Regions from separate parts of the Paraglaciecola sp. IT1134 genome, predicted to be linked through region 2. Evidence: predicted binding sites of a transcription regulator. Region 2 holds the regulator's gene; the other holds the start of a gene.

Region 1 (16,381 bases), 2.5 Mb from region 2:
TGTTGACACCATGCCACATGGGCGGGATCGCGCAATAGGATCATCGGGATCATGCAAAATAAATATTTTTACATGTCAATACCTGTCCGGTGAACGGTTACATTCAACACGACCTGCCAGAGGATATCGCGTTGGAACTGATCCACGTGGTATTCATCGCCATACACTTTCTATATTTGTGCACGGGTGAGCGTTAAGCCTTTAGTGCGGCGACCCGAAAAGTTGCCGAGACCTACCCGGCCGCTAAAGAAACAAGCGAGCCTATTGTTACTTCTTTGAAAATATTGCTCCCGCATATACTTATTTTTCAAATTGTCAGTCGACATGATTCGATCTAACCGCGCAGGTACGACCCCATGAGCAATAATTGTAACGGTAACGACTATCTTCATGTTTCAGCTACACATGTTCAGATAAATATGAAATGCTTAGTGAAAATGGAATCTACTGAAATGGTGCAATATCAAGCCGTTTAGGTATTCTGTAGCTATATTTTGTTATTGGGAATATTTGTTTGATTTACTTTGACTCTGCCGCCTCGTATCCGGTCCTACCAGAAGTACTCGATACGTTAAAAGACTCCTTCGAACACTTGTATGGCAATTCAACAGCTATTCATTTGGCTGGCGCTGAGGCTAGTGATGCAGTCAATATCGTACGCAATAAATTGGCCGACGTGATAGGAGCCTATAGTAGCGAAGTGATATTCACGAGTGGCGCAACAGAATCTAACAATATAGCTTTTAAAAGCCTGCTGCTCGATAATCATGAGTTCAAATCTAAACGCCATATTGTTACCAGCGCTATTGAGCACAAATGTATATTAGTTATCTGTGCATACCTCGAAGGAATTGGCTTCGAGGTTACTTATATTAATCCAAATAAAGACGGCATAATTTCTAAAAATGCGATAGAACAAGCTATTCGACCTGAGACTGTCTTAGTTTCAATTATGCATGTCAATAATGAGCTAGGAACCATTAATCCAATCAGTGAAATAGGGGCACTTTGTTACGAAAAGGGAATATTGTTCCATGTTGACGCTGCGCAAAGCCTCTTAAAGTTACCCATTGACGTTGATGATTTGAATGTTGATTTGATGTCATTTTCAGCACATAAAATCGGAGGCCCAAAGGGTATCGGTGCAGCGTACATTCGGGATCTTAGAAAAAAAGCTTTAACACCAGTCATACACGGTGCTGGGCAAGAAGAGGGATTAAGAGGTGGAACTGTTGCAGCCCCTTTAATAGCAGCATTTGGCGTTGCTATTCAGCAATTTCCAAAACACTTCAAAAAGTTAAAACAGGACAATTTGAAACACCGCCTCATCAATGCATTAAATGATGCAAAAATAGATTTTTCTATTAATGGAAAATTTGACTCAACTTTACCAAACATTGTTTCTATCACCTTTCCCATCATAGATGTAGGCCTACTCTTACGCGAAACTGAATCTAAGTTCTGTTTAGCTCAAGGTTCCGCCTGCTCTGCCAAAGAAATTGAACCGTCGCATGTCTTGACTTCATTAGGTTTGAGTAATGAGATGGCAGATAAAACGCTTAGATTAAGCTTTGGGCATTTTAATGAGGTAAGCGAAATAAATCAGTTTGTTAACAGCTTAGCTGCACTTTAAGACAGAGAGATATATCATCTCGGTAGCAATGGGCCTTAATTAAATCCATGAAGTTCCCTATGGTACGCGAGATATTCACTCGACTCACGCGCTAATGTTTTTAGACAACATGAGGATAGTGCCCACAGCCTGTCTAATCGACTATCAATATTTGGGCTTAAAAGAGCTTCCCCTTTGTGATTGAAAGATAAATGGCCTATATCGAATAATTTGTCTAAATTTGGTGTTAGTAGTAGTCCATTGAACCTATCAACTTTCTGGACACTATTAGCATCTTTCCAAGGCTTAATATGACTTGCTATTAAAATTTTTGGAGATAAATCACTGACACCTGTCACCGCACAACTATTGTTAAATCTTCTTCTAACTTGCTCACTAAAAAACTCATGTCCTATGCGATAAGTTGTATAGGTCGCTCGATTTTCGCCGATTATATTATTGGTAGGAAAATCTGGATGAATAAGTTGATTAGCGTTATTTAATATCGCTGAAACAATAAACGAATCACTCTGCTCTGGATTTTTATCGAAAAAAAGCAGGTCTCCTTCTCCTAATTTATAAGCGTTGAGTTGATTTTTTAATTCTTTAAAAAACAATCTGTGCCTATTATTTCTCCGAGTGCATAAGCATTTGGCGCTTTGCCCCAAGACACTGAAAGAGAGCGATTTTTCTTCCCCTTCTTCAAGTTGTTTACCAAAGAAGAAAGGGGCAATGTCATGAGGAATGCCTGTAGTTCCCTCTTTCAACAAGCTTGGATCGACTGTCTTTACAGCGCAGGTTGCAGAGCGTATATCCCAGGAAAATGATCTATAACTCATTAAGGATCCTTACGGTTTTTATTTATAACAAGTAACACAGGCTCCACCGCCCTCTACATCATCATAAATTTCGTCAAGGTCTTCCATTTCACAAGCCCCACCAATATCACCAAGAAGAGCATTACGCCGGCGCTTTTTGCTAAAGCGTTCAACTTTTTTCTCGTGATTTTCAATGACTGACGCCTTCTTGACAGGATCTTCAAGAGTTTCTAGCGGCTCTCCCTTACCCATCCAGTAAAAACGTTCACCAGTTACATTATTGTTTTCGCCTTTTTCAAAGGCCTTAGCTTGTTCAAACAAATCGGGGTGTTTTTCTTGAAGCCTTACCCATTCAATCTTCTTTTGAAAGAAGCAAAATGAACAACCAGAACGCGAGCGCCATGAATAATATGCAGGCAGCTCTAAGCCGTTGCGCTGCAGAATATTCTCTATGTCACTTTTTACAATTCCATCTTCGCGAAAAGGCATAATAGATTCTATGGGCTTTGCTATTGTCATAAAACCCACGCGTTCTGGTTCATCCGCCCTGATACCAACATAATTTTTAACTGAAAAACCCTCGGCGATAAATCCATCTACCCACTGCTCAAATGGTTTTAATTTCATTTGTACGGTGCACCAACGATCGCGTTGAGATGGTAAATAATTTTGATGTTTTTTCAGTAAGCTTTTAAATTCAACTTCACCTCGTCCTTCAATATTATTCAAAGATCTGTCGTTCAGCCTATGGATATAACCTAGCTTTTCTTCTAACTGGTCAATAAACTCATTCGTTTCAGGCAATTCATACCCAGTATCTGTAAAGAAGTATTCTATATCTAAGTCAGGTCGCGTCTCCTTCACATAAAGCGCCAAAGCACTGCTGTCTTTACCCCCGGACAATCCTAATACATGTTTTATTTTTTTAACTTGCATTATTTTCCTTCTGAATTTCATCCATATTAGCCATCAGCAGCTGACTTAGTGCAGCTCTCCGCTTCTCAATTGGAACGTCACTCAATAATTTGTCTAATTGCGACACGGTGCTCTTTACCTCAGAGTCATTGAATAGAGTTTTAGCCAAATATATTTCATATCCCTTATGCTGCCCCGCCGCGTCTTCCGTTAACAATGCAAAGGGTGTTGATGATGCTGCTTGTGAAAAACGGCTGAATGACTCTATTCTTCTAAACTGAATACACAGGTTTTGAATCTCATCAAGTGCGTTTCTAATATGACGATCAGTCCAATTACGCTCAGGCGCCCCCACCACAGTTGCTATAACCATTTCAAACGCTAAAGTACCCTCAATGTAATTGGCGACTCGAGATGCAAACTCCTTAACCATAGGGCGTTGCGATGCACTCGCAACATCTAAGCAGCGTTTTTTTAGCTCCTCATTGAACTCAGTACCAAGTAAATCCGTTATTATTTTTTTGAAACCGCTTGTCAACATTTCATGTTGTGATGAAAGATCCTGAATTGCTGATTTTAACTTTTTTGAGAGTACATCTTTACCATCCAAATCCTTTGCATCAACATCAAAAATAGTTGGCAGGCTTTCAAGAATTAACCTATATGGGTCATTTGCTCGCAAAACTTCATTTCTAAATGCCCTAGCCTCTGCTGTTAAACCTAAGTCAGTTCCGTCGATAAAGCTATCACCAGAAGTCTTTTTAACCCAAGCAGGTAATTGATGAACAATTTTTACGATGTGTTTCGCAATTGCTAATATAGTTGTGTCGTTACCAACTGCAGAGTTTGTTGCTTCAGCGATTTTATTAATCAGGTCAGTCTGGATACCCGTTACTTCAAAATATCTAACACCGGCCTCGTGAGGGTGTTTATGCAACTTATTTACGAATACTTCATCCAATTCAGGAATAAAAATAAGATTATTTGTCGAGTCTTTATCGTAAAAGGCTACTTGTCCTTCTAATGATTTAAGCAACGCCAGGCCATATATCCTGCACAATCCCGAAGTTAAACCAAAGGGCGGCGCCATCCAATACCTATACAATTCATCGATGGTAACAAGTGAGGTACTAGTTTTAATAAACTCTACCCCACATTTCCAAATATTGTGCATCTGAGGTTCTGCACCTTCGGTTTCCGCATCCCATTCAGAGGGAAACATAAAACCTTCAGGAGTTTTTTTATGCCAGCCTTTACTCTTCAAACAAGACAAGTAAATTCCTTTTTCTGGAGGAAAATTATCAACTTCAAATCCAAGATCACTAATGCTTGCCTTACCCAACATGGCATGCATCAATTTATTTATTGCTGCGTTTGCACTTCCTGATGGTTTAGAACGATTAACAAGTTCATTCAATACTGTAGGTGAATCACAAAAAATCTTGTCGGCTATGTTCGACGCGATTACCGTAAGGGGTTGATGTTTAAGCTCAGAGCCTAAATACGACCAAGTCGAGTTGTCGAGTAATTCATGAAAAAAGTCGTTTACATTGCGTTTTGCATCGTCAATTCGGCTTTCTAACTCACTTTTAGCAATCAGATCGTGATTTATCTGTCGCTCATACTTTTTAATATGCTCTAAGGCCAGTAACTCAATCGCCGTTACTTTTAGATGTTCTACATCTTCTGGTACCCCTAATATCACGGCACTGGACTTACATGAAAAGTCTTTTAACTCTTGATTTTTTGTCTTTTTAGCCAAAACGACAAAAGTGGCAAATGCATTGCCTGACAGCTGAGACGCATTCAATACGTCATCATCAATACTTGCTAGTTTTTCTGTAATAAGTGTATTTGCCCAGCGCATCGTGCCGGTACGGTGATAAAGTGATGTTGCTAATACAGGTGTATTAATATTGCAAACTGATGTCCAATCGACACCGCTACTTATTGACTCAATCGTTTCGAGTAATAGCGCATTGATATCAATATCGCTGCCTTGAAACACAAACAACGCATTATGATTGGCTCTGAAAATAACAATTGTCCAACGCTCCAGATCCGCAATGACTTTCGATACTGCTACCGGATCTAAGCCGTACTGTTGCATATAATCAATAATGAATGTACGCGTAGCATGTAAATGATGCTGAAAACCAAAAATAGACAGTAACGCTACAATTTTAGTTACTGCTATGTGTAGCTGTTCCCCTTTTTGCGTAGCTCTTTGGATTGCGTCACATGCCTCAAGCCACGCTTTTCCATCAGCAGATGTGACTATTACATGATGCAAATTATGCAATAGGTAATCCCAGAGGTTCTCAGGTGTATAACTTAAAAATTGATCTGGCTCGCCCTGATAATTTTTAAGCAGAAACTCGCGGAAACCGTATTTTTCGTTGGATGCAAGAAAACCAAACAGACTTCGTTCATTCTGAGAAAAACGCCTTCTTGAAATAGGCCCTAGCAACAGGCTCACCAACGGATCTAAGGGTAATGTTTTAAGTAAAACGTTTTGATTTGCTGATTGACCTTTAAAAGCGCTTGCGGTGATTTTAGCCAACTCTCGGTATTTATTTTCAAGGGCCGTGGTTGTGGCACTGTCTTTAAATATTGAATCACCCACTAAAATAAGCGATTCATCAATGCTAGGGTTAAACCCAAAATCAATATAGCGGCCTTGTACTTTGGCCCAATCTTTCTGTGTTAATGCATCTTTATTCTTGGCGTATTCAACAAATGCTTGGTGCAAAAATCCAATAACAATAATTTCGCTTTTCGCCTGTTGAGCTATATCAGCTAACTCTTGAAAGAAGTATAGATCAGCCCCAGCTCTTGACTGAAAATCAAGGGCTTTACCAAGCTCATCTAAAAGTAAGACGAAACCATCAGCCTTGTAAATCTTACGGTCAAATATCTCTTTGATTTTCTTTAGGCATTGAGCATCTGTCATCATCGTCAATGTTGCAACGGCAACATCATCATTTATCTGCTGACAAATACTTTTTAGAATGGACTGGGCAGGCGAATTTAGGTCACAAACGTGTTTTATAACGTGCCAACCATGTTTTACTTCAAACGAGCTTTGTACTAATTCCAATAACTCAGTGTTGTTCTTTATTTTCTGGTAAGCGTAATCTCGTTCTCTAATATTCTTAGAAAGTAATGACGATAAAAAAAGTGCAAGTGTGGATTTACCCGACCCATAGGGTCCAGTTAGCGTATAAGTTCGCTGAGAGCTAGTTGAATAGCTTCTACTGAGAGTTTCAAGAGTGTTTATTGCTGTACCATGAACAACAAAATCATCGATAAATGAAATATAATTATCTGCGCCATCAATACGAGTAGAAGTTTTGTATCTTTGGTTGACGGAAATAGTGGGATTAACTGTCACGGCTATCTCCGTAATATTGATAAATAAAAGATTCAGGCTTGCTTAAAATTTCGTTACTCACTCTTACCTGCCTCAAGCCAAGGGAGTCTATCCATTCAACTTTGCCCTGTGTATATTCTTGAGCCTGATCGAGTTTATGCCCAAGACCTGATTCAGACAGTCTAAAAATTCTGCCTGGAGAGCAAGGCTTAGAAAGAAGAGAGTCAAAATCTATAGTATCGACTCTTGAATCAGCCGTTTCATAAGCAACAAATTTCACCAACGCAAATATAAAAATTTCGACTGGCAAGCTTACCCTTTCGGTTAACTCACTGATAAAAAAGGAGTTACTGTTCTCGTTTAGCAAGTTTAATTCTGAAAGCGGCGAGCTGAAGTGATCTTCATTTATCGTAAAATTCTTCTTACCGGTAACCGATTTACGCTTCTTACTATATGTATTGATAAAACAGTCAAGATCCTTCTTTAGCGTCGAGATGTTTGAAACTTCTGAATCCGTTAAAAAACCAGATTCATCAACAAAATCGTCAAGTAACTTTTTCTTTTCGAAGCTCTGAATATTGGAGTAGTTAAAAAAATAACGATACGCAGTTAAACTGTCATAGCTAAAATTCAACATAAAATGTACAAGCCAAATGGAGCCAATTTTCTCCAAAAAAGGATCAGCTCCGGTTTCAGGCTCACCACAACCGAACATATATTCCCCAAGATGAGAAACTTGATGTTCAGTTCTACCATTGTCAGTCACAGGCACTGCAAAAGAGCATGCCTCTGCCCAATAACGGATTGCATTGATCATATTTTTGCCAACACCAAGCTCCACAATGGCTGCGCGAGTATGTCCTTCGTTCGAAGTTTGAAATTTACCTCTATTTTTCAGATGGTTAACAGATTTGTATAACCATCCGTATCTTAAAGGAAACGTGTCGTGCCCTGAAAATTTTGCTTTCATACTTTATCCATTAACTTTTGGAGAAACTCTCCAGAAGTACATGTTATATCCATTTATTACGCTTTGAAAGCGAGTACGCTTAATAAATACTGTATTTTTACCCAGTCTTTTACCAAATAGGCCATAACTTCACAAAAATCAAAAAAATCAGTATGCAATTGCAGACGGTAAAGAAAGAGCGCATAGTACAATATAACGAAAAATCAAAGAACAATTATTAATAAAATTATTAAAAGATGATAACTCAGTCTTATACACTTAGGATTAGTATACCCCCGAGATTATCGAGCATAGCAAAGGGAACAGCATTTTGAGCTTTAAAGACGTTAAATTTCCTCACAATTTTGAATATAGTTCCGATTCAAATGACTTACCTTTAGAGTTCTATTTGAACACATTCCCGCGCTCCAGAACTGTTTACTTGAAACTAGGCTACTTTAGCTCTACGGCAATAAAAGTGCTTGCATACGGTTTCGCTCTATTCATATACCGTGGTGGGAAAATAAAAATTGCTACGAACCATTTTTTGTATAATTCAGATAAGCAACTGGTTGAAGGCACTGCAGAACCGCAAGATGTTGAGAATTTAGAAATAATAAATAATCTGGACGCGTTAAAGTCCGCTCTATCATCTGAAACAGAGCAGTTCTTTAATTGTTTAAGGTATCTAATAAGTAAAGATAGAATCGAAATAATACCTGTAATGCTATTGCCAAATAAGATGGCGCACTATAAACAAGGGATTTTTATCGACGGAGATGACGATGCTATATTTATGGACGGAAGTTGTAACTTTACAGCGAATGGACTTTTAGAGAATGGTGAAAATATTTCAATTTATCGCTCATGGGGGGAACAATTCGAACAACGAAAGGTGGAAAGTAAAACTCAGGATATAATGAGCATTTGTGATAGAAAAAACTTAAGGTATAAATATTTAGATAGCAGTCAGATAACTGACGCAGTTTCATCAATAGGAAAAGAAAAAACAATAAAAGAATTACTTGAAGATGAAATTAAATTATTGGACGAAAACTTAAAAAAAACTAACTCCATACTAATTGATAAATATAAAAAACAGCTTGATAGTATAATCGAAAAAGAAAAATCCTCACCTAGATTTCCATATAACTCGTCCCCAAGAACTTATCAAACCGAAGCACATAGTAGCTGGATTAAAAATGATAAACAGGGCATATTTGCAATGGCCACAGGTACAGGGAAGACAATTACTGCCCTTAACTGTTTATTGGAAGAGTATAAACAGTCAGGTATATATCAAGCAATTATACTGGTCCCATCTAAAACGCTCCTTGAACAATGGTACGATGAAATATCTTTGTTTAATTTTTCAAATATTTTTCTTGTATCGTCAGATCATAAATGGCGGGAAAATCTAAATAAACTAACAATGCACCTCGTGCTAAATTCTAAAGTTTCATTTATTATTATCAGTACTTATGCGACCTTCTCTTCTGAAAAATTTTTTAAATATATAAAAGATCTTCCTAAAGAAACTTTTCTAATAGCTGACGAGGCTCACAACATTGGAAGTCATAAGATGAAAGCTCTACTTCCAAATTTAGGTTTAGCGAAGAGACTAGCTTTATCTGCAACACCAAAAAGAAAATTTGATGAAGATGGTAATGATCTAATTGAAAAATTCTTTTCATCTGAAGAACCCTATACATATTCATTTTCAATGGAAAAGGCTATTCAAGAAAAAATATTATGTAACTATGAATATTTCCCAACAATCGTTAATTTGACGGATGAAGAATTAGGTAGATACAAGGATATTAGTAAGAAATTAGCAAAATTTTTTGATAGTAAAACTAAAATGTTGAAGAAAAACGATATAGTCGAAAAACTTTTATTAGCTAGAAAACGAATTATTCATAAAGCAGAAAATAAAAAAAATGCCTTTAAATCAATATTATTAAAGCAAATCCAAGAACAGCAGAAATTAGAGTTCTCATTTGTATATGTGCCTGAAGGAGATGATGAAGAAGGGAATAACATCATGAGTGAATATTTATCTATTCTAAATGAAGTCTCGCCAAGTACAAGAGCGCTAGCTTTTACTGGGGAAACCAAGCACAAAAAAGAAATAATGAGTAATTTTGAAAATGGGTATATCGACTCTTTATTTTCTATGAAATGTTTAGATGAGGGAGTAGATGTTCCTAGAACAGAACTAGCAATATTCTGTTCAAGTACGGGTAATCCACGTCAATTTATTCAAAGAAGAGGCAGAGTTCTAAGAATGCATAAGGATAAAGATTACGCGAAAATTTACGATTTAGTAGTAATTCCTAGCACGGACTCAGATCCATCTACCTTTAATATCGAAAAGAACTTAATAAGAGAAGAATTGATCAGGGTTATATATTTTGCTTCCCTTGCTAAAAATTATTATCAAGCAATGGAAGTATTCGAGCAGATAGCGAATTTTTATGATTTGGATATCTATGCAATGCATAATGAATTAGGAGGTCACTAATGGCAAGAGACAGAAATGATATGTTCAATCAGTTCTTGAAAAATGAAAAATTTTTGGAGTTTATGGAAAATGAAAATATCGACATAAAATCGATAAACTTCACTTCGAGCTCTGAAAGTTTACTGGCTGAATCGGTGAAAAAATTGATATTTAGTTATTGTATGGATGACAGCCATCAACAAGTATTGAAAAAAATTAATATTTTAATATCAAGTGAGCTCGCAACATCATGATAGTAAATTCTATATCAATGAAAAACTTCCAATGTTATTCCGGAAGTCACGAAAGTAATACTTTAAACTTCACAGAAGGTTTAAACCTCATTATAGGTGACAATGGAGGAGGTAAGTCTAAGCTGTACGACGCTTTTTATTGGATTATTCACAACCAAATATTTCTGTCAGATCAAAGGCAGATGATCAATACCAGAATATATAAAGAAAATATAATTTCTGATAAAGCTAAGTCTGTATGTGAAATAGGGTCGAGCATTTCCGCAGAAGTGATTATGTTCGTCACTAGTTCGAACGACACAAGATATAAACTCGAAAGAATATTTTCGGCTAAAAAATTGGGAGAACGAAACTGGGATTCAAATTCCGACTCGACAATACTGATATACGAATTCACGCAAGCTAAGTGGACTTTAGTCCCAATACAAAAGCATGCAGGTATACTCCAAAGAGTAATACCAAAACATATTGAACCTTATATGTGGTTTCAGGGTGAACAAGTGGATAGTTTGATGGACCTATCTGATAGCACCGCATTAACAAAAGTAGTTAACCTTTTATCTGATATAACAGATTACGAAGAGCTTATTTCTATAGCAACTAATGGTAGCAGTAAAGCTACAAATGAGTTACAGAAGCATAAAAACAGACTAAGTTCTGATGTAAAGAAAAGTGACGCACTCAACACAGAAATGGAATTCTGTTTAAAGAAAATAAATAAATATGAGCAAGACATTGAGACATGTAATATACAAATTGAAAAAGCGAAAATAAAAGTCGAGGAGTTAATCAGTAAGGTCGATGATGCTGAGTCGAAAGCTAAGTATAAGGCTGAAAAAAAGAATCTTAGCAGTGAATATAAAAGACTAGAAAAAGAGCTACTAAACAAAAATAATGATTTTTCCAAAAATTTATTCAAAAAACATTGGATTTTAAAGAATGCCGAACCATTTTTTAAGAGATTTGAATCGAAGTATAAAAATTATGTTGCTCAACATAATATAAAAGAGAACACGGATAAACTAGTTCAGATAAAGCTCCCGATGAATGTGCCACAGCCTATTCACGTAGAGAAAATGCTCGAAGATCAAGCCTGTTTTGTTTGTGGGAGAGATGCTTTAGAAGGCTCTGAAGCTTACGAACATATATTGAGTTTAATTAAAAGAGAAACGCCTAAAAATATTTTCAACAACGATTTTTCCGAAGAACTTGAAGATTATTACAAGAATAATCTTAGGTACGGAGTTTCTATACAAGAGATAGATAATTCTATTTTGGATGAGTTGGAAAAAATACAAGATTTAAGAACCAAATTAGCTGATGCCGGAAAAAAAATTAGGGAGATAGACAGTCAATTTACTATATTAATTGAAGAAGACAAATCAGAAGACATTGTTGGTTCTTATAAATCACACAGCAAGCAACGAGATAGGTTTGAGGAAAATAAAGCTGAGTTACTTAATAACTTGGAAAAAGCAAACAATAATAAAACCGATATACAGAAGAAAATCGATAAACTCGTGACTGGTGAAATTGACGCTAAAATAGAAACAGCTGAAAACATTTTTTCAAAACTATTAAAAATAGTAAACTCCACAAAGCAGCAAGTATTCAAAAGTATAATTTCAGAGTTGGAGTCTTCTGCTAATGAAATATTTGAAAGTATGACTTCGAAAAACTCCTCTATTAAAGGAAATATTAAATTTAGAAAATTGTCTAATGGAAGTTATATACCTGAAATAGTTGATAGTGATGGTTTTATAATAAAGTCACCAAATGATTCTAATATAATATTGGTTAAGTTGGCCTTAATAATGGCTATTCTCACTGCTCGCGCAAAATGGAGTGATAATTACTCACTTATTTCAGATGCCCCTACATCTAAAATGGCAGAAAACTATACGTTTGGTTTTTATAAAACTCTAAGTGAGAGATTCTCTCAAAGTATTGTTACTACTTACGATTTTCTAGATGACGATAAAAAGAAATATCTTAAATATTTCAAGATTGGAAAAGTATATCAAATTAGTTCGTTTACTCCTTCAGGGGATAATAACAATAGATCAGATCTCAGTGTAGATATTAAAGAGGTATATTTATGATTATTCTTAAAAGCAAATTTGGGAACCTACGACCAGGGTATTTGCCGAAACATCAAGATTTCTTTGATCAACTTTCGCAATTTGGTGGCGGAGCAGAGGCGGATAAGTATATAAAAGCTAAAAGTTTTTCAAATGCCTACGAGCTTTATACCTATGCATTTTTTATCGGATTATATAAAAACCAAAGAATAGAATTAACCGAAGATGACAAGTTAAAGGATTTTTGGGAAATGAAAAATTGGCAACCTTTATCCCTAACTAATAGTCTTTTAACATGTGCGATTGCGCTATCGGAATTTGACATGAGTGCTATTGAATTTGAGGATGAAGAGTTTATTTCTCAGCAAATTAAACTTGTAAAAAAAGAGATAGAAGCTTACGCGAACGGGGGGCTAAGTTATATAAAACTCGAAATAGATCAAGACCCTGAACTATTAGAAGATGACTTGTATTTTATAAAATTACTTTCGGATTAAATAAAGTTAGTATTTATCTTTATTTAATAGTGAACAAATCGAAAATTCGCTTGAATAATCAAAGAAATCTACATCTTGTTCGGCCATTTTTATTTTTACCCTTTCTTTTAATCGAGGCTGCGCTTCAGTCTCGAAGTCTTCGTAGCCAAGCAGGGTTAATTTACCTGATGTGATATGAATTCTAATCAGCTGTATATCTTCTAATTCGCCGTAAAGCTGCAGCGCTGAACCCACGTACACTCGTAGTAGTGGTGACAGTAAATCTAGGTACTGTTTGTGCAAGGTTAGCGCGTGGGGCTTGTCGTATTCACGGTCTAGAACGCTAGCTGGTAGCTTGTCGTTTGCGGCGATACATTCTTGCTCAATTTTTTCGATGTCTGCTATTTGAAATAGTAAGTCAGTTGCCTCGGTTTGCGCTGCAGTATGCGTATCAAAAAAAGCTTTAATGTCACGCTTTGTTTGCTCAGGTTGATGTTTGTAAGGTTTACGCTTGCCAAATAAACCTACAGCGAAATAAACCAATAAATCTTCCCGTCGCATTTGCTGTGCAATAAGCATATCACTTTGGTCATAAAAGCTTTTACACAGCCTAAATGCTTTTTTAATCGTTCCCATCACTTCAATAAGCTCAGCTGACTGGTTAAATTCCTCAGCGACTGGGCACCGCCCTAATAGCAAACAAGCCTGCCAAAATGACTCAAACAAATCGCTATGTTTCGTGAATAGCAGTTTTGTTGTGGCTTCTTTTACGTCGATGGGATTGGATTTATGCTCCCATGAGTGTTGACGTCGGTGTCGATTTTGTAGGTATTCTTGTTCGAAATCTTTATCTTTAAATATAAAATAAATGCCTGGCGCAACGGCAATAGCTTGCTCATCAAGACTGAGTTCGATAAATAACTTCAATTCACTTTGCGTAAAATACTTCTGAAAGGTATTTCGGCTGGTAATGATGCCATCTTTATAGGGTGTAAATTGCGTTAGATAACTTTCGTTGGCTAGCATGGCTGATACAACCAATAGCTTTGCGGTAAGTGCCCAGGCGCCCTGCACTGCTTCAATACGCTCGTTTCTATCTTCGATAACGTTGACCACGAAACCTATGTTAACGAGGTCTGAGAGTACCTTGTTAGCATCGGGTAAAAAGTTAGGATCCCATCCCAAAGCGTCGAGACCATGCGCCTCTAATTCACGTAGATCATCGCCACGGCCACACCCGTAATCGAAAATCGAATATTGCCCTTCCAAGTAACCATTTTTGGCTAAGGTTTTCATCGGCGCTGAAAAGTCGTATCGAACGATTGCCGTTTTATCGCGACTTATTTGTTGTTGGTCTGCTTTAGTAGCTAGTGCAGAATTTCTAAAAAGGCGACCATCTACAAGTTCATATCCATGAGAGTTTATGATCGCTTCCCAGGATGCTTTAAATCCAATATGTCGTGAGTTTTCATACAGTCCAGCATTTTCGCCTTCTTGAGTTATCAAACTAAAGTCATCAAAAGCAGGATGTTCACTGGTGATCATTGTTTCTTTTCGATGCAATATTGGCGGGTTGTCGTATTTCGAATAGTCAGTTACTTTGTGACTTAATTTTTCTAAATCGACCGTTACGCTTTGCTTTATTGCTGGATATGATTCTTCAAAGAAGGTTGGATAGTGCAGCAAACTCATCGAAAAATTTTTTCGAGATAACTTTACGATATTCCAGTGCTCTGTGGGAATTTTAAGGGCCTTGCCTACGGCACTGATAATAGTGGCTAATTTCGGGGGAATATCACTTAAAGCGCTTTCGTGAATGTAGATTGCGTCGGGTAGTTTTTTGCCTACTTGAATTTGGCTAACTAAACTAGAAAAAAGTGCGGCGTCCATAATTAAAGCTCCTTTGCCAGTAATATGGCTGCATCAGCGAACGCTTTTTTACCTGGAAATCGTCTTCCTAGTTTGCTTTCCTGCATCACTTGCAGATGGCGACAAGGTTCGTCATTTACACTCACGTGTATGGGGCGATCCTCACCGTAATAATATAGTCGATCGAAGTTCAAATTATTAACGATGAAACGGGTCACATTAGCCATTGAGTGTCCAGGAACTAAAAAATCGCAAGCGCTACCGCCTCTATCACAAATTTGATCCCCCCGTTGATTTTGCTCACAGGACGTATGCTGATCGAGCGAAGACGCAGTGCCTTCAGGCGAATGCTTTTTAATGTACTTTGCCAATGCTGTAGAGGTAAAACCGTAGGTGATTTTTATGTCGTTAAATTCGCACTCAATCGGTATTAGTATTTCTGCCACAAGCATTTCTAAAAAGCGCTTTGAAACAGCGGAAGGCGTGTTGTCTATCGTTCGAAGGTGACTATCAACATGCCATTCTGTTAACTGTTTGCCTAATGGGTGCTGCATAAAAGAAAAATTACTAGGCAGAATATACCTAAAGGCCCTACCCACTTTTTGAAATGTCAGCTCACCTGATGTACGTAAATGCATCAACTCACAGTCAGTCAATTTTAGTAATTTTTTCATTTCAGAAGATGAGAATAAAAGGTAGCTAATGTACTAGTCCTCCGCGTTACCGTTAATATAACTCAACTATACGTAACTACAGAAGTGTTATTCGACGAAATCAAATATGAGCACGTGAAAGATTCAGTGTTGCCCTCACGAATAACTGTCAGTCCCCGAATAACCGCCCTCGGCATGTTACCAGAATAGCCAATGGGGATTATTGGTGCGGCCCAGGAACCAGGCTTGGACGTTTAAAAACCAAGGATAGCCATGTGATGTTTTCGCGTTTTAACTTATCGTGGTTAGTGCTTAATTTAAGCAACACTAGCCCTTGGGTTTCAGCGTGCTCAATAAGCTGCTGTGTATGTACGGTATAACTGCTTCGCCCATCGCTATATAAACCCGTACGTAAGGTAATAACTAACAGGCCTTCGGGATTAAGGCGCGGGATTAAGGCAGGTAACGCGGTAGTTTGCTGTTCTTGGGTTAGGTGCATCCACACGGCGCTGAGTAAAATTAAATCAAACGTCTGGGATTGGGCAATCGTGCTAAGTAGAGGCAGCTCGTCATTAAACCAGCTTATATTAGCCGATGTATGGGTACGTTGCGCTAGCGCAAGTAACGCTGAGGCAGGCTCTACGGCAAATATGGTAAAACCTTTTGCTGCAAGTTTGGCTGCATCTCTGCCCGAGCCAGCACCTATATCGAGGGCGTAACCGCCACTGGGCAATAACCCTAACCAATCAGCGTGCACCCGTTCAAATTCCAGGCTCTCGTACAGATTGAAAAAGCCTGTGGCTTGTTCATCGTAAATTGCGATATTTGCCTTACTCATTAAATCTACCCTGCGTAACTGCATATTTTGCTTTGGATCT
Region 2 (16,381 bases):
ACAAAACCAAGACTATACAATACGGCCAAATTAGCAGACCAAAATAAGCCTTGCAGCACCACAGTGTGTATTTGCTGATTACTGGCTCGCCCCTTGGCTTCACCAACCAGTGCCTCTACGGCGTAAGCAACTCCATCTAAACCCAAGGCTATTAAGGCAAAAAACTGCATGACTATGGCATTACTGGCGGCTGTCATCTGACCATATCGGGCACCTTGAAATATCACAAAAGCCAGACACAACTGCAGGGCCAAATTACGAATAAAACTATGGCCGTTTAAGGACATCAATTGGGTTAATTCTGACCAGTGCCAATCTACCAACCTGGGTTTGATAAAACCTAAACGGCGCACTGCCAACCACATGCCCGATAAGCAAATTGAATATTCGGCCAAGACACTGGCCAGCGCCACCCCCTCAACCCCTAAACCCAAGACAAACACCATAAAAATGCTTAGAGCCGCATTAAACAAATTCGCCAGCAACTGAATGATCAGTACCTGCCTGGTTTGTTGTTGGCCAATCAACCAGCCAATTATCGCCAGATTCGCCAGGGCGGCGGGAGCACCATAAATTCTGACGTTAAAGTATTGGCTTATGATATTTTGCAAACCAGAACTGGCATCACTGAGATACAAACCTATTGCCAGCAAGGGCTGATGTATCAACCAGATAAATATACCGATGCTCAACGCTACGCTCACACTGTGCCAAAGCACTTTACTAGCCTGCGCGATGTCTTGTTTGCCTTTTGCTTGGGCGCTTAAACCTGTGCTGGACATGCGGATAAATCCGCAAAGCCAGTAAGTTTGAGTCAATATCAGCGATGCAATGGCTGCCCCGGCTAAAAATTGGCTATTTTGCATATGCCCCAACACGGCCGTATCGACCATACCGATCAACGGGGTGGTAATATTACTGAGGATCATAGGTAAGGCTAAAATCAGAATACGCTGGTGAGCCAGGCGCTCCCAAAAATGTGAATTAGCCGGATTATTTTCCATGCAATAGGTAAACTCGATTTAGTGGGTGGTTTATTGATCAGTTTAGGCGAGCCGCAACCTAGCCTGCATTCAATGTTATAATCCCAGCCAATGTGGCTCAGATTAGGGTAAAATACCTAAGTCCCGAGGCAAACAGCCATTTTCAGACATATCAACCAAGGGTATCTGCATGGATCGTATCATTTTTTTGTTTATTTTAGGGTGTTGCCTCATCACAAATGTGCGTAGCGTTGAAGCCGCCGACAACGCAGTTATCTTGCTTTATCACCACGTGAGTGAAAAAACACCTGGCTCAACCTCTGTTTCGCCGAGCACCTTTAGAAACCATATGCAATATTTGCGTGAAAACTTTCACGTTTTGCCGCTGCCCGAGATAATTTCCGCCCTACAGGCAAAACGCCCTTTGCCTGATAATGCCATAGCCATTACGTTTGATGACGGATATGTGGATATCTATCAAAATGGCCAGCCTATTTTAAGCGAATTTAAGCTGCCATATACCGTATTTATCAACCCGGCTCTGGTCGGTGCAGTCGATTATCATTTGAGCTGGCAGCAAATGAGCGAAATGTCCAAACAAGGCGCGACTTTCGCCAATCACAACTTAAGTCACGACCATCTCTTGGCCCGAAAAGGAGACGAAGATGAAAGTGACTGGCTTAAACGCTTAGAAAAAGACATTCAACAAGCCGAGCAGATGCTGCAAAAAAATCTAGGGATAAGCCACAAGTATTTTGCTTATCCCTATGGAGAATTCTCCCCAGCGTTGCAACAACGTATCACGGATTTAGGTTTTATCGGTTTTGCACAGTACTCAGGGGCAGTCGCCAGTTTCAGTGATTTTTCCGCACTTCCACGCTTCCCTGCTGCCGGTGTTGACGATGACTTTGCCTTATTGAAGTTAAAAATGCACAGCCTTGCCATGCCGGTAACAGACGTTAAACCTAAGGATCCCGTGATGAATGAGGCACAAATGCCGTTTACGTTCAGCTTCGAGGTTAATGACAAAGACATTGATAATGGGCGGATTGCCTGTTTTTTCCAAGGCCAGCCTCAAAGCATTGCCATTGAAGGTAAAAAGATCTTGGCTGAGTTTAATCTTTTTCTGCCATATGGCCGCTCAAGACTCAATTGTACCGTACCCAGCATCGTACAGCCGTCACGATATTACTGGTACTCCAAGCCGTGGTTCGTCGCTGATCAACAGGGGCACTGGCCTGATTAAAGGGCCTTACGCAGATGTTCATAGTGTCCCAGAGCCAATTCGCTGTCATCATTATGGCTGCTGGTATGCACAAAGCCGTATTTAAGATAACACTCAATGGCAACTCGATTACTGGCTTGTACATCCAAGGTTAGTGCCGTTTTGCCAAGTTCCTTACCCATAGTTTGAAAATGATCCAGCAGCTGACTAGCTAAACCCTGACGTCGATACAGACCACTGACGGCAAGATGCCCCACACATAATTCATTGACTTGGGGTTTGGGAAAAACCTCCTGCAAGCCTTGGCAACGCTGTAAGACCCTTAACAGTTGTGCTCCTGAGTAACAGCTTGCCAAGCTATCAAAGGTACTAGAAACAAAACTCGCTGGGGGGTAGCGAACCCAACTACTAGCCAAAGCGACAGCTTGATTGTCCAGGGCTATTACCCAGTGGTTGGCATAACCGAATTGCCCCTCAGGGCGAGACAAAGCATGGGTAAGGTAATCTTTGGCAGTATAAGACGGCGGATTGTCGAACAACCTTGGTAACGCCTTGGGGGCCGAACTGATAAGTAAGGGTACCAGCGAGTCGACATCGCTCTTTACCGCCCGGCGAAGGTGATACATTATGGCCAGGCGGAGATCAACACTGGCAAGTCCTGTAAAATTTTCTGTCCGTCACTGATGGCCAATTTCCCCGCTGCAAAATCTGGTTTAAAACGCCCCATAACATTGCCATCTGGATTCACCAGCACCACTGAAGAGCTGTGATCTACCAGATAGTTAGGATTATCCGTGCTGTCAGAGATGGAATACATCATGCCCATCGCCCTAACTAATGGGAATAGCTGGGTATGTTCACCGCTGGCGGCAATAAATTGAGGATGGAAAAAATTAACATATTCAGCTAATCGCTCTGTCGTATCCCGCCCAGGATCCACCGAGATAAAAACCACTCCTATGGGATAGGTTGTTTCTAACTGCTGCAAGGCAGGGTAAATACTCGTTAATTCGGCCATAGTGGTGGGGCAAATGTCGGGGCAAAACGTATAACCAACAAACACCAAGGTCCACTTATTTTTAAAATTTTCTGCCTGAAAAACCTGTGCATGGTGATCCGTTAACTCAAAATCAGGTAGAGCTCTGGCCTGAGGATACAAACTGATATAACGGGTTTTATCCATCTGTCCGGGTGAAATAGTCAATGCCAGTACTACCCCCAGGGCTAAGGCAACCAGTGCCAATAACCCAAGTTTTATTTTACTCATAGGATGAATCTCATAGGATGAATCTCATAGGATGAATCTCATAGGATGAATTTCATAGGGTAAATCTCACATAATGATCGACCAGCAGCACCACAAACAATACCATCAGATGAATGATGGAAAACCTGAACGTTTGCATTGCCGTGTCATTATCACTGGCAAATTTCAGCTTCCACGCGTAATACAAAAAGCCGCCATTGAGTAAAGTAGAACCCGCTAAATAGATTAAACCTGTCATGCCAATTAAATAGGGCAATAAACACACTATTGTTAACAACAGGGTGTAGAGTAAAATGGAGGTTTTGGTGAATTCTATGCCATGGGTTACCGGCAACATTGGTACTTTAGCACGGGCATAATCTTTCTGGCGGTGAATGGCCAGCGCCCAAAAATGGGGTGGGGTCCAAATAAAGATAATCAACACCAACAACAACGCGTGGGCGTGGACCTCGTTGGTTACCGCTACCCACCCTAACAGTGGCGGTGCCGCACCAGCTAAGCCTCCAATGACGATGTTTTGCGGCGTAGCGCGTTTAAGGTACATAGTATAAACGAAGGCATAACCCACCAGACTTGCCAGGGTCAATAAAGCCGTCAACCTATTCACCCATAACTCTAATATTATATAGCCAACTACCGTCAACCCGGCGGCAAATAACAACGCTCGCCTGGGGCTAACCTTGCCTTTGGGCATGGGCCGATTGGAAGTACGCGCCATTTGGCTGTCAATCTTACTATCCACAACATGGTTGATCACCGCTGCCGCCGACGATAAGAAACCGATGCCTAGCAAACCGGCAATTAAGATCTTCCAGCTGATCCAAGTTTCACTGGCCAGACACATACCTACCAGCGCAGTAAGCAATAACAACATCACCACCTTGGGTTTGGTCATTTCATAATAATCGCGCCAAGTGGTGGTAATACCCCGCCCGGAATTTTGTTGCAAGGCAGCTGCAGCTTTGCTCATTGATGTCTCCTAAGTTTTTCGATAAAGGGTGTAGCTCAACATCACTAACACCAACAACAAACAAGCTGCAAGGGCATTGTGCATTACGGCAACCATAACAGGTAAACTGAAGACTACATTACTCACGCCGAGTATAACCTGAGCCCCAAGAACCACAACTAACCAGGCCGCTTGTTTCTTAATCAGCCGGGAATGGGCGCTCGCATATAAGCCGATCGCCAACCAACACAGATAGATAAAGGTGATAAACGCGCCGATTCTATGGGTGATATGCATGGTCATGCGTTGGGCGTAGTTGTGTACACCATACTCATAATTCTGGGCATCGGGTAAGCTAAAAGCGCCAAGGAAATCCAGACGCTCGTACCAATTACCCTCACAGAGGGGTAATTCGGTACATGCTAATGCCGCGTAGTTTGACGATGTCCAGCCGCCTAACGCTATCTGGCATAAAAGAATAATCATTCCCAATAAAGCGAACTTGCCGAATTGGCGGGTACGTTGGTCGCCTCCGGGTATACGATAGGGCGACAAGCGCAAATACAGTAAAAAGAGGCAGGACAAAACGGCAAAGCCGCCCAATAGATGCCCCATCACCACCACAGGCATCAAATTCAGCGTCACAGTCCACATACCTAGGGCGCCTTGAAACATCACCAGACACAATAGGAAAAAAGGCAATTTAACCGGTCGGTGATAGGATCGATTGATAATGCTGATAATAAATATGACAAAAATAGTCAGGCCCAGAGCACTAGCAAAATAGCGATGGATCATCTCGTTCCATGCCTTATGCGACTCCAAAGGCCGTTCAGGGAAGGCCAGTTCGGCAGCAGCAACCTGCTCATGGGCCTGGGGCACCGTAAAATGCCCGTAACATCCCGGCCAATCAGGGCAACCCAATCCGGCGTCGGTCAGGCGGGTATAGGCTCCCAACATAATGACTACTGCCGCAAGCAACAGGCTAATCAGTACCAATTTTTTCATTCATTGTCCTCTAGCCTATACGCGATAACTTCAGCAGCTTGCGCATATCGGTTAGTATATCCCGGCTGTGCAATATGGCTTGTTGCTGCTCGAGGTGTAGTGGGTAACGTAAAATTACATTATTCAGAGTATCGACTATGAAAATACCATCTGTTGGCTGATCTTTAAATACAGAATCAACACTTTCTTCGTTACTTTTTAACAACTTAACAACATTTTGCAAAGATAACTTAGCCACTGCTGCTTGGTCGCTGAAGGTGGTACTGATCACCACGGGTTCCACCCGATCACTTTCTTTACCCAAAGCTAACCACACCTGCCCCAAACTATATATGGCATTGTCACAGGCTTGGCCGCATTGGGCAGGTAATACATAAACAATATGCCACTTACTGTCGACCCCCAAATTGGGTAATATGGTTAATTCCAACGGGGGGGAGAGTAGCTGGCCTTTATTGGTGGCACCTTTAGCAAACCAGTTATTATCCAAAGCAAGCTTTGCCAAAACCACAGGCAAGATAAAGACCACAGCTAAAATCAGTAACATACGTTTACTGTTGTTTTTCTTAGAGATCATGTTGTTCCTTAGTTTTCGTTTTGCCACGCAGGGCAAATCCGTAAATTAACAGGGCAGCGATGGCGAGGCCAAACCACTGAATTGCATAAGCGATATGTTTTTCAGGAGACATGACGACCGGCTGCCACTGACGTATGAACCCGGATTGAGCCTCGGGATCAAGCTGCACAATAAATGGCAACACCGGCAACTGAACAACTTGTTGGATAAAGGTAAGATCGAGTTGTTGAATCACTTTAGGCCAGCTCTGGGAAATATCGGCGGTTTCGCTAGACATAGGGTTAACGTCCGGTATAGCCACCTTGCCCGTTACCTGCTTTAGGGCCAAAGGTAACTGTACAACCGGCAGCTTCTTGCGGCTTGGATCTCCCGGCACCCAACCAAAATTTATCACTAAATTTCCCGAGTCGGTATTGAGCAAGCCAAGTACTTCAAATCCCACTCTGCCCTGATGTATTCTGTTATCCAGCAAGAAATAAATATTTGGGATTAGTTTACCTGTCAGGCTAACTGGCAGATCTCGAATATCCTGCTCCATAATCATGATCTGGGACAAGGATGAAGCGGAAGTGGTTGCCGCTTCTTCGATCATTGCCAGGCGCACCGACTTTTGTTCAGCCCTTTGTAATTGCCATAATCCAAGCGCAAACATAATGACAACCGCCAGCAAAGTAATTAATGTAGATATAACGGGTAATTTAATAGATTTCACACTCATATCTATCTCAACACAACCAGAGTGTGACAAAGGAGACGCAGTTTGCTTATAAAAATAATAATTGGTGGATTACTTCTGTTCATGGTGTTTAGTTTGATCAAGGCGATGATCATCATGTTAAAAGATGACCCTAACCAGCCTCGTATGAGTAAATATATCGGCCGACGAGTGATGACTTCGGTGGCGATTGTGGTTGTTATTTTAATTGCCCTGGCAACCGGCCTAATTGAGCCGAATCCTCGCCCTTTTTGATGGAGGCGCGGCACTATAACACCCTTGAGTACCTGATATCAGCTGGCCTAAACCTAATTAAGCCAGCTACGCATTATACTTCTTACAAAATATACACAAAGAAAAACAACATTACCCAAACCACATCTACGAAATGCCAATACCAGCTGGCCGCCTGAAAGGCAAAGTGGTTCTCGGGGGTAAAATGTCCCTTGAAGATCCGCAGAAGCATAATGAACAAGATTATCGCCCCCAGGCTAACATGTAGACCATGGAATCCTGTTAGCAGGAAAAAGGTATTGCCATATATTCCTGATTGCAGGGTTAAATTCATCTCTTGGTAGGCGTGCATATATTCTTCAACTTGCAACACCATGAAAATCGCGCCCAACAGCACAGTAACGCCTAATGCCAATTTAAGTCTTCCGCGTTTGCCTTCTTCCAAGGCTACATGGGCAATGTGGCAAGTCACCGAGGATGTCAGCAAGATAACCGTGTTGATCAAGGGTAGACCGTACCAGCCCATAGCTTCGGTTTGTGTGCCACCCGGGGTATTAATTAGGGGCCAAATAGCTTCGAAAGCCGGCCACAGTACTTCGTTCGTTGCCACATTGTTCGAAGCACCACCTAACCATGGTATAGAGAATACCCTGGCGTAAAACAGGGCCCCGAAAAACGCGCCGAAAAACATTACTTCGGAAAAGATAAACCAGGCCATCCCTTGACGGTATGAACGTCCCAATTGCGCGCTGTATAAGCCGCTCATCGATTCGTGGATTTGATTTCTGAACCACCCAACTAACATAAAAATCAGCGTGGCGAATCCGGCCAACAGAATGTAAAGACCGTATCCCTCTGTGCCCTTGGCGCCCTCCATGACAAAGTTACCTGCACCAACTGCAATCAGGAATAATGCCACGGCACCGACAAAAGGCCAGGGGCTCTGATCGGGAACATAGTATTTTTCATATTCTGGTTGTGACATATTGTTCTCCTGTTAACCACGTTTCATTGCAATGTCCTGAGCAGCAGGCGTCACATCATATAAGGTGTATTGCAAGGTAAAATAAGTAATATCATCTGGCAGCTGCGGATCCACATAGAACTTCATGGGCATCACCACACTCTCTCCCGCTTCTAATATTTGCTGTTCAAAACAAAAACATTCGGTTTTGTTCAAAAAAATTGCCGCGGTACCAGGGGATACCGATGGCACTGCTTGCCCAATAATGCGTTTCGTGGATGGATTTCTGACCCGAAAATCAACCTGATTCATCTCTCCAGGGTGCACTTTCAACTGCCTGGTTTGGGCTTCAAACTGCCAGGACATACCGGATTGAGTCCGGGTGATAAAGTCGATGGTAATCAGTCGGCTTTCGTCCACCTCCATAGCCTCGAAAACCGCCGCACTATTGGCGGTTTTGCCATTTAACCCGGTAAGGTCGCAAAACACATCATACAAAGGTACCAGGGCAAAACCGAAACCGAACATGCCCACCACGATAGCCAGTAGTTTAACCACCATCTTATTGTTTTTATTTTGCTCGGCATTCCCTGACATGGTTAAGAACCTTTATTTCACTACAGGCGGTGTTTCGAAGGTATGGTAAGGCGCGGGTGAGGGTATTTCCCACTCCAATCCTTCAGCTCCTTCCCATACTTGGGCAGACACCGGCTCGCCCTGTTTGCGACACGCCTTGATCAGCAACGCCAGGAATATAAACTGTGACAAACCAAAGGCGAACCCGCCTAAACTGATCCACTTATTAAAATCGGCGAACTGCAAGGCATAATCTGGAATACGACGGGGCATGCCCGCCAAACCGACAAAATGCATGGGGAAAAACAGTACGTTGACCGACACCAATGAGCACCAGAAATGCCATTTGGCCAAAGTGATATCAAACATTCTGCCCGTCCATTTGGGCAACCAATAATACACCGCCGCCATAATGGAAAAAATCGCCCCCGTTACTAATACGTAGTGGAAATGCGCGACCACAAAATAGGTATCATGGTACTGGAAATCCACCGGTGTAATAGCCAACATCAAGCCTGACAAACCGCCTATGGTAAATAATACGATAAAGGCCAGGGCGAACAACATAGGCACTTCAAAGCTCAGGGAGCCGCGCCACATTGTCGCCACCCAGTTAAAGACCTTCACGCCTGTTGGCACCGATATCAACATGGTGGCCAGCATAAAGAACATTTCGGCGAATACCGGCATGCCCGTGGTGAACATATGGTGAGCCCACACAATAAAAGACAGCAGTGCGATGGACGTGGTAGCGTAAACCATAGAGGCATAACCAAACAACTTTTTGCGGGAAAAGGTCGGAACGATTTGGGAGATAATGCCGAAGGCCGGCAAGATCATAATATACACCTCGGGGTGTCCAAAGAACCAGAAGATATGCTGGAACATAACGGGATCGCCGCCGCCGGCCGCATCGAAAAAGCTGGTCCCGAAAAACTTGTCAGTCAGTACCATAGTAACGGCCCCAGCTAGCACGGGCATAACGGCAATCAACAAAAATGCCGTTATCAACCAAGTCCAGACAAACAAAGGCATTTTCATCCAGGTCATGCCCGGGGCGCGCATGTTAAAGATAGTGACGATGACGTTGATCGCCCCCATGATCGACGAAATCCCCATGATATGCACCGCAAACACGAAAAAGGCGGTGCTGTCATTGCTGTAGGTGGTCGACAGAGGTGCGTAGAACGTCCAGCCAAAAGCCGGCCCTCCGCCTTCTAAAAATAATGATGAAAGCAAAATCAGAAAGGCAAATGGCAGGATCCAAAAACTCCAATTATTCATCCGCGGTAACGCCATATCCGGCGCACCGATCATCATAGGTATCAACCAGTTTGCCAGACCCGTAAAGGCCGGCATCACGGCCCCAAACACCATGATCAAACCATGTACCGTGGTCATCTGATTAAAAAAGTTCGGGTCGACAATCTGTAAGCCAGGTTGAAATAGTTCCGCGCGGATCACCATGGCCATGGCGCCACCGGTTAAAAACATAATAAAGGCAAACCATAGGTACAAAGTGCCAATGTCTTTATGGTTGGTGGTGTAAAGCCAACGCGTTATCCCTTTTGGGATCTGATGTGCATGATGTTCGTCATGCACAAGTGTTTCGGTTGCTGTGCTCATGGTCGTCCTCTTATTGCCCGTTCATGGCTGCGTTGATGTCTTTAGCTTGCACTAAGTCGCCTGTGTTATTACCCCAAGCATTACGCTCATAAGTAATGACAGCAGCGATATCAGACATGCCCAGTTGTTTGGCGAAAGCAGCCATGGCGGTGCCAGACTTACCGTTTAATACAATATTGATGTGCTCCGCCATATCATTGAGTGCGATTGTGCTGCCTTTCAATGCTGGGAAAACCCCGGGAAGGCCTTCACCATTTGGCATATGACATGCCGCACAATTAGCCATATAGACATTTTCGCCCGTTGCCATCAGGTCTTCCTTGGACATGTTCATGGACAGCAGACGCTGCTCTTCGGCTTGGGCTTGCTGCTGCACTGCTTCTTGTTTAGCTATCCATTGGTCATATTCCGCTGGCTCTTTAGCAATCACCACTATGGGCATGAAACCGTGATCCTTGCCGCATAATTCGGCGCATTGACCACGATAAACGCCGGGTTCATTGACCTTAGCCCAGGCGTCATTGATAAACCCGGGGTTCGCGTCCTGTTTAATCGCAAAATCCGGCACCCACCATGCGTGGATAACATCATCAGAGGTTATCAAGAAACGCACCTTCTTATCGGTGGGGATTACCAGGGGCCGATCGACCTCTAACAAATAATTTTCGCCTTTAGCTAACTTACCGGAAATCTGCTCTGGTTGAGTGGCAAGCCTTGAATAATATTCGACATCATTATCCATATACTTGTAATTCCACTTCCATTGAGAACCCGTAATCAAGATAGTGACATCAGGCTCGCTGGCATCTTCCATGGCAATTAGGGTTTTGGCGGCCGGCACGGCCATGATAATAAGAATAATAAAAGGAATGACTGTCCAGGCGATTTCGACTTTGACACTTTCATGGAAATTGGCTGGTTTCGCACCTTTTGATTTACGATGAAACAGCATGGCGTAAAACATGGCCCCAAACACAACTATCGCTATTCCCACGCAGATTAAGAACATCAGCATATGCAGATCGTAAACCTCGACACTGAGATCTGTTACTCCCTTGCGCATATTCAATTGATATTGATCCGCACCCGACACTGATTCTGCGAAAGCTGAAGTTGTTATGAACGTGCCCATAGCCGCTCCAACCCTTAACAAAATTTTATTCACTCGACACCCCTATCTGCCAAACGCTCTTTACTTTTTGCCAAAAAAAGCACCCTTGAATGATGTATTGCACATTTTAGGCTTAGAATAAGACAGGCTTGTTATGCATTTGTTAACTGAACACTAAGAATTACTCAAAAAGGGGCCAAGAGTCCAGTGTTTTTGATTATTTTATATCCAAACGAACATTTTTTAATCAAGTTATCAGTGGCTTAGGTTGATACTTTTGCAACAAAGCGGAGGGCGAGCCAGGTAGGTTGGGCAGTCCAATCGGCGTATTAACTGGGTTCAGTGATGTTAGCGCCAAATCGACAGAGTGATGAAAGGATCTCTCATCACTCTAAATAAAGTTTGAAAAAAATTACATCCAGTCAGCGTTGCGAATAACCCCTACGGCAATCCCTTCAATATTGAAGGGCTGAGTAGCCAAGTCCACAACGATAGGTTTAAAGTCATCGTTTTCAGCATGCAGCAGAATCTGACGTCCTTTTTTCTCTAATCTTTTAACAGTCACATCGTCGTCTAAACGGGCCACAACAACTTGGCCATTGTGCACGTCAGTGGTTTTATGCACGGCTAATAGATCACCATCTAAAATACCGATATCTTTCATGCTCATGCCATTTACGCGCAATAGGAAATCTGCACTGGGCTTAAATAATGCTGGATCCACTTTGTAATGGCCTTCAACATGCTCTTGAGCGAGTATCGGTTCACCGGCTGCTACCCGTCCGATCAAAGGCAAACCCAGGTCTTCCAGTTGATCTTCTAGGGGCGTGGTTAGTTTTATCCCTCTGGATGTACCGGGCAAGATTTCGATCACCCCTTTGCGGGCCAAGGCTTTAAGGTGTTCTTCGGCCGCATTGGCGGATTTGAAACCCAAATTACGGGCAATTTCTGCTCGAGTCGGTGGCATACCGGTCTCCAACATAGTGTTTTTGATCAATTGCAGTACTTCTTCTTGACGGGGAGTTAGTGGACGCATAAACAGCCTGTTATTTCATACAGTTTAACTGTGAGTATATACAGTCGTTAGCAGATCTCAAATTTTTGTTGAGATAATGAGTTAGCCCCGAGATATTTAGGCCAAATCCTTTGCCAGTCAATAAAAAATGAAAATGTCGTGTTATCCTAGATCTGTCGACAATTCTCAAGGTAAAAATCTATGGTCTGGCTGCATAAATTGCTGCTTGCATTCATTTCGGTTCCGGTAAAGTGGCTGGTAAAAGTCAACAGTATTCCCACTGACATCGAAACCGAGTTGGGTATCGATAAAAATAAAACCATCATCTATTTGCTACGCACCCATTCGGTAACCGATCAGCTGGCCTTGAAAATGTCTACTAACTCTTTGGGCTTACCTAAACCGACGGACAACATTCACATTGCCGGTCACGAGTTAGCAGCTTGCCTGTTTTTGCAACAACCCCGTTCGGTGCTGACTCGAAGAGTCAAAATCACCAATATCGCTGACGATGTGACTCGATTATTTCAAATACACCGGGATAATCCGGATCTCGATCTGCAAATTGTGCCCGTATCTATTTTTTGGGGCCGGGCCCCTGGGCGCAAATTTTCTGGCTGGTCAGATGTCATCGCTCATCAGGTCTCTCCCAGTTGGTTACGCAAATTTTTTATTGTATTGTTTTTAGGTCGGGACAATTTTGTCTGCTATAGCAAAGCCGTTTCATCACGTACCATGGCAGATCTTCCCGGCTCAGATGAAGAAATTGGTCACAAATTGATCCGCTTAGCCGGCACCCATTTTCACCGTCGTCGTCAAAACCTGATCGGCCCGACATTACTTGAGCGTCAGGAGCTATATAATAGCGTTTTGGGCGCAGATTCCGTGCGCCGGGCGATTGATGAAGAAGCCAGAAGTAAACAATTATCTCACCAACAAGCCCAGTTACGAGCGCGCAAATATGTGACCGAGATTGCCGCAGATTACCGTGAAGGCTTAGTGCGGCTAGGAGATCGCCTGCTGACCAAAATATGGCACAAGGTATACAACGGCATAGAGGTAAGACATGCAGACAAAGTGCGCACGCTGGCGCAAACCGGCCACGAGATCATTTACGTACCCTGCCATCGAAGCCATATGGATTACTTGCTGCTGACTTATGTGATTTATCATCAGGGTTTGGTCACCCCGCATATTGCCGCTGGCATTAACTTGAATTTCTGGCCGGTAGGTGGAATTTTACGCCGGGGCGGGGCATTTTTTTTACGCCGCAGCTTTGCCGGTAACAAGCTCTATAGCGCCGTATTTCGCGAGTACCTTGAATTACTGTTTAACAAGGGATATTCAGTCAAATATTACCCAGAGGGCGGGCGCAGTCGTACTGGTCGTTTGTTACCGCCAAAAACCGGCATGTTAGCTATGACACTTCAGGCATTAGTCAAGGGCATCAACCGTCCAGTTAGCATAGTGCCAGTTTACATAGGTTACGAACACGTCATGGAAGTGGCTAGTTACCTGAAGGAGCTCAAAGGTACAGACAAAAAGAAAGAGTCGTTCTTTCAGGTGTTTTCCGCAATACGCAAACTGAAAAATTATGGCAACGGCTTCCTCAATTTTGGCGAACCTATTAATTTAACTAATTATCTCGATAGCCAGCTACCGGATTGGCGCGACGCCCAAGCTATGCAAGATGACAAAAAGCCGCGCTGGCTCACTCCAGTGGTCAATACGCTGGCAAACGACGTCATGGGTAAAATCAACCAGGCGGCTGCAGTCAGTGGTATGTCTTTGTGCGCTATATGTTTGTTGTCAGCCAAGAAACACGCCATGGCTGAAAACGAGCTCGCGCTGGCGATGGATCATTATATCCAGCTGTTGAATGTCGCTCCTTTTAGCGAGCTGGCCACCTTTCCCACCAGCAGTGGCAAGCAGCTTTTGGAAAACACTTTGAAACTCAACAAGTTTGAAGTCAGCCTAGATGGTTTTGGCAAGATCATTTCCCTTAAGCCCCACAATGCCGTTGCCCTAACCTACTACCGCAACAATATTCTGCATCTATTCGCCTTACCCGGCCTTATCAGTGCCATAGTTTTTGCCTATAACGGTTTAGAAAAAAGCAAAATAATGGCCTTGGTGGCACAGTTGTACCCGTTGCTGCAAAGAGAGCTTTTTATATACATGAGCCAACAACAAGCTCTGGAATATAGTGAGTCTTTATTGGTGCACATGCAGGCTATGGGTTTGTTACGCCTAAAAGGGCGAAAAATAATGCCACCAGCGGCGGCCAGTAAAGAATTTTATTCTACCTGGATCCTTAATCGTAGCATCCAGGAAACCCTGCAACGCTACGCCACCGTGTTGACTATTCTAGCCTCTGAAAGTACGATCAGTCGTGGTCGATTGGAAAAACAAAGCCGGCTGTTTGCTGAACGTTTGTCTGCATTACACGGTATTAACTCACCTGAGTTTTTCGACAAAAATGTTCTGGCAACTTTTATTAATGCACTTAAAGACAACGGATTCCTTAACGCGTCCGACGAAGGCCAATTAGTACACACAGCCAAAAGCGAAGCCTTATTGGCTGATGTCGTCGCCTTGATCTCTCCGGAAATTACCCAAAGGTTGCAGCAGATATAAGTCAAGCAACATATCTGTAATCATACAAGTCAATACAAGCCGCGGATCTTGCGCCCCGGAGCAATTAAGCACAGGGGCTGGATTAAACTAATACCACCTCGGATTTCATACTGTACAAAATAAATAACACTTCTTCTTGTTCTCGCTGAGCAACGTTATTTTTGCTTAATGCCCCAAGGGCATCATCCAGCACAGCGATGAATTCACCTGTGTCAATGTTCATACCTTTATGTGTACTGCGCATGTCTTTACCTTGGTAAACGTTAGGTCCACCAGTACCAGAGATAAAAAAGGTCGCAGCTGCATTTTTCATAGCGATAATATCAGCCGCTAAAAATCTCGGGGCAATACGGGGGTTAGCCAGATGCATGTCCACAAGATCATCGGCAATACGGGTAATTCCTTCGCTGCTTCCCAGTCTTTCATATAACGATATAGTCATCATTTGTTACTCCACTAGTTTCATTTTGAGTACTTGTTGTCATTCCTACTGGAATAAACGCCAGCAGAAATATCTTTGCCAATACCGACACCCAAGCTCGGTCAGGAATCCCTAATGCGAAGGTAATATATTAATATTGCTACGAAACAGGTTCATAGGATCCACTTGCCCCTTTATCTGTTGTAATCGAGGAAGGTTTGCACCATAGGGGCCAATTTTTCGCGTCTCACCATTTTCGGGCACAAAATTGACATACACACTGCCGGTGGAAAAATCTTCAAGTTGGCTAAATAACCTTAGTACCCAATCTTTGCCTCGGTTATCTTCTTTTGCGGTTTGCCAGCGCCCATGAATATTGATGGTGTAAGCAGTTGAGCGGTGGGGAAAAGCCATCGCATTGCCAGCGACGCTAGAGGCAAAACCTCCTAGCTGGGCGGCGAATATCTCGCACTCTTGAGAAGGTAGTTTGCTGGCTGCCTCTAAAAGAATATCAATGACCACATTACTGAGCTCGGTAAAATCACTGGATTTCCAATAATTGCGCGCACCTGCGGCTAATAAGGGGTCAAAAGCGGCTTGCCAGGCAGCGTAAGGATGGGGCGCCACTGCGTCGCCTATGGCGTGCCCCAGTTTACGTAGTGGCGCCAGTATCGTTTCGCCTTGTTGCATATCCCCAATATAAGCCATAGCCAATATCAGCACAGGCTGGCCATGGTATTTGGTATCGAGAAACGGGAAGGGTGGTGCTTTTCGAATGACCGACCAGCAGGTTGCCTCATCAGGCAGGGTGCGAGCCAGTTGGCGATATTGTTGTAATATTTCTTTTGCTTGATCCAAGGGGAAAACAACCGGGCCGCTTAATATAGTGGGACCTACAGGATGTAATTTAAATTCGAACTTAGTGATCACTCCAAAGTTACCGCTACCCCCACGGATCGCCCAAAACAGGTCGCTATTTTGCTGTTCAGACAGGTGCAAAAACTCGCCGTTGGCGGTCACTATGTCCGCAGACAGAATATTGTCAACCGTATGACCATATGTTCGACTTAACC

What was found. The regulator LexA, encoded in region 2, represses DNA repair genes until DNA is damaged. The targets are predictions, from matches to a motif close to TACTGTATNNNNATACAGTA.
Region 1: a site for LexA is predicted at 7,776-7,795, ahead of AC3RV5_RS10600 (DUF4007 family protein). Genes of this name have one in related genera too.

The regions. Positions count from the first base shown of each region.
Region 1 is NZ_CM176486.1:2,441,244-2,457,624, reverse strand. Features, by position in the region: gene tnpC (IS66 family transposase) at 1-1, opposite strand, end outside; gene AC3RV5_RS10620 (cysteine desulfurase family protein) at 515-1,633, shown strand; gene AC3RV5_RS10615 (HNH endonuclease) at 1,669-2,451, opposite strand; gene AC3RV5_RS10610 (phosphoadenosine phosphosulfate reductase domain-containing protein) at 2,470-3,366, opposite strand; gene AC3RV5_RS10605 (hypothetical protein) at 3,356-6,739, opposite strand; gene AC3RV5_RS10600 (DUF4007 family protein) at 6,729-7,688, opposite strand; gene AC3RV5_RS10595 (DEAD/DEAH box helicase family protein) at 7,999-10,191, shown strand; gene AC3RV5_RS10590 (hypothetical protein) at 10,191-10,424, shown strand; gene AC3RV5_RS10585 (hypothetical protein) at 10,442-12,526, shown strand; gene AC3RV5_RS10580 (hypothetical protein) at 12,523-13,002, shown strand; gene AC3RV5_RS10575 (DNA phosphorothioation-associated putative methyltransferase) at 13,009-14,871, opposite strand; gene AC3RV5_RS10570 (hypothetical protein) at 14,874-15,404, opposite strand; gene AC3RV5_RS10565 (class I SAM-dependent methyltransferase) at 15,724-16,341, opposite strand.
Region 2 is NZ_CM176486.1:5,242,036-5,258,416, forward strand. Features, by position in the region: gene AC3RV5_RS22975 (MATE family efflux transporter) at 1-1,004, opposite strand, end outside; gene AC3RV5_RS22980 (polysaccharide deacetylase family protein) at 1,174-2,229, shown strand; gene AC3RV5_RS22985 (GNAT family N-acetyltransferase) at 2,226-2,834, opposite strand; gene AC3RV5_RS22990 (SCO family protein) at 2,834-3,475, opposite strand; gene cyoE (heme o synthase) at 3,528-4,445, opposite strand; gene AC3RV5_RS23000 (COX15/CtaA family protein) at 4,455-5,432, opposite strand; gene AC3RV5_RS23005 (hypothetical protein) at 5,443-6,009, opposite strand; gene AC3RV5_RS23010 (SURF1 family protein) at 5,999-6,727, opposite strand; gene AC3RV5_RS23015 (DUF2909 domain-containing protein) at 6,770-6,979, shown strand; gene AC3RV5_RS23020 (cytochrome c oxidase subunit 3) at 7,062-7,943, opposite strand; gene AC3RV5_RS23025 (cytochrome c oxidase assembly protein) at 7,956-8,519, opposite strand; gene ctaD (cytochrome c oxidase subunit I) at 8,532-10,124, opposite strand; gene coxB (cytochrome c oxidase subunit II) at 10,135-11,256, opposite strand; gene lexA (transcriptional repressor LexA) at 11,648-12,271, opposite strand; gene plsB (glycerol-3-phosphate 1-O-acyltransferase PlsB) at 12,452-14,887, shown strand; gene AC3RV5_RS23050 (group I truncated hemoglobin) at 14,970-15,332, opposite strand; gene AC3RV5_RS23055 (FAD-binding oxidoreductase) at 15,441-16,381, opposite strand, start outside.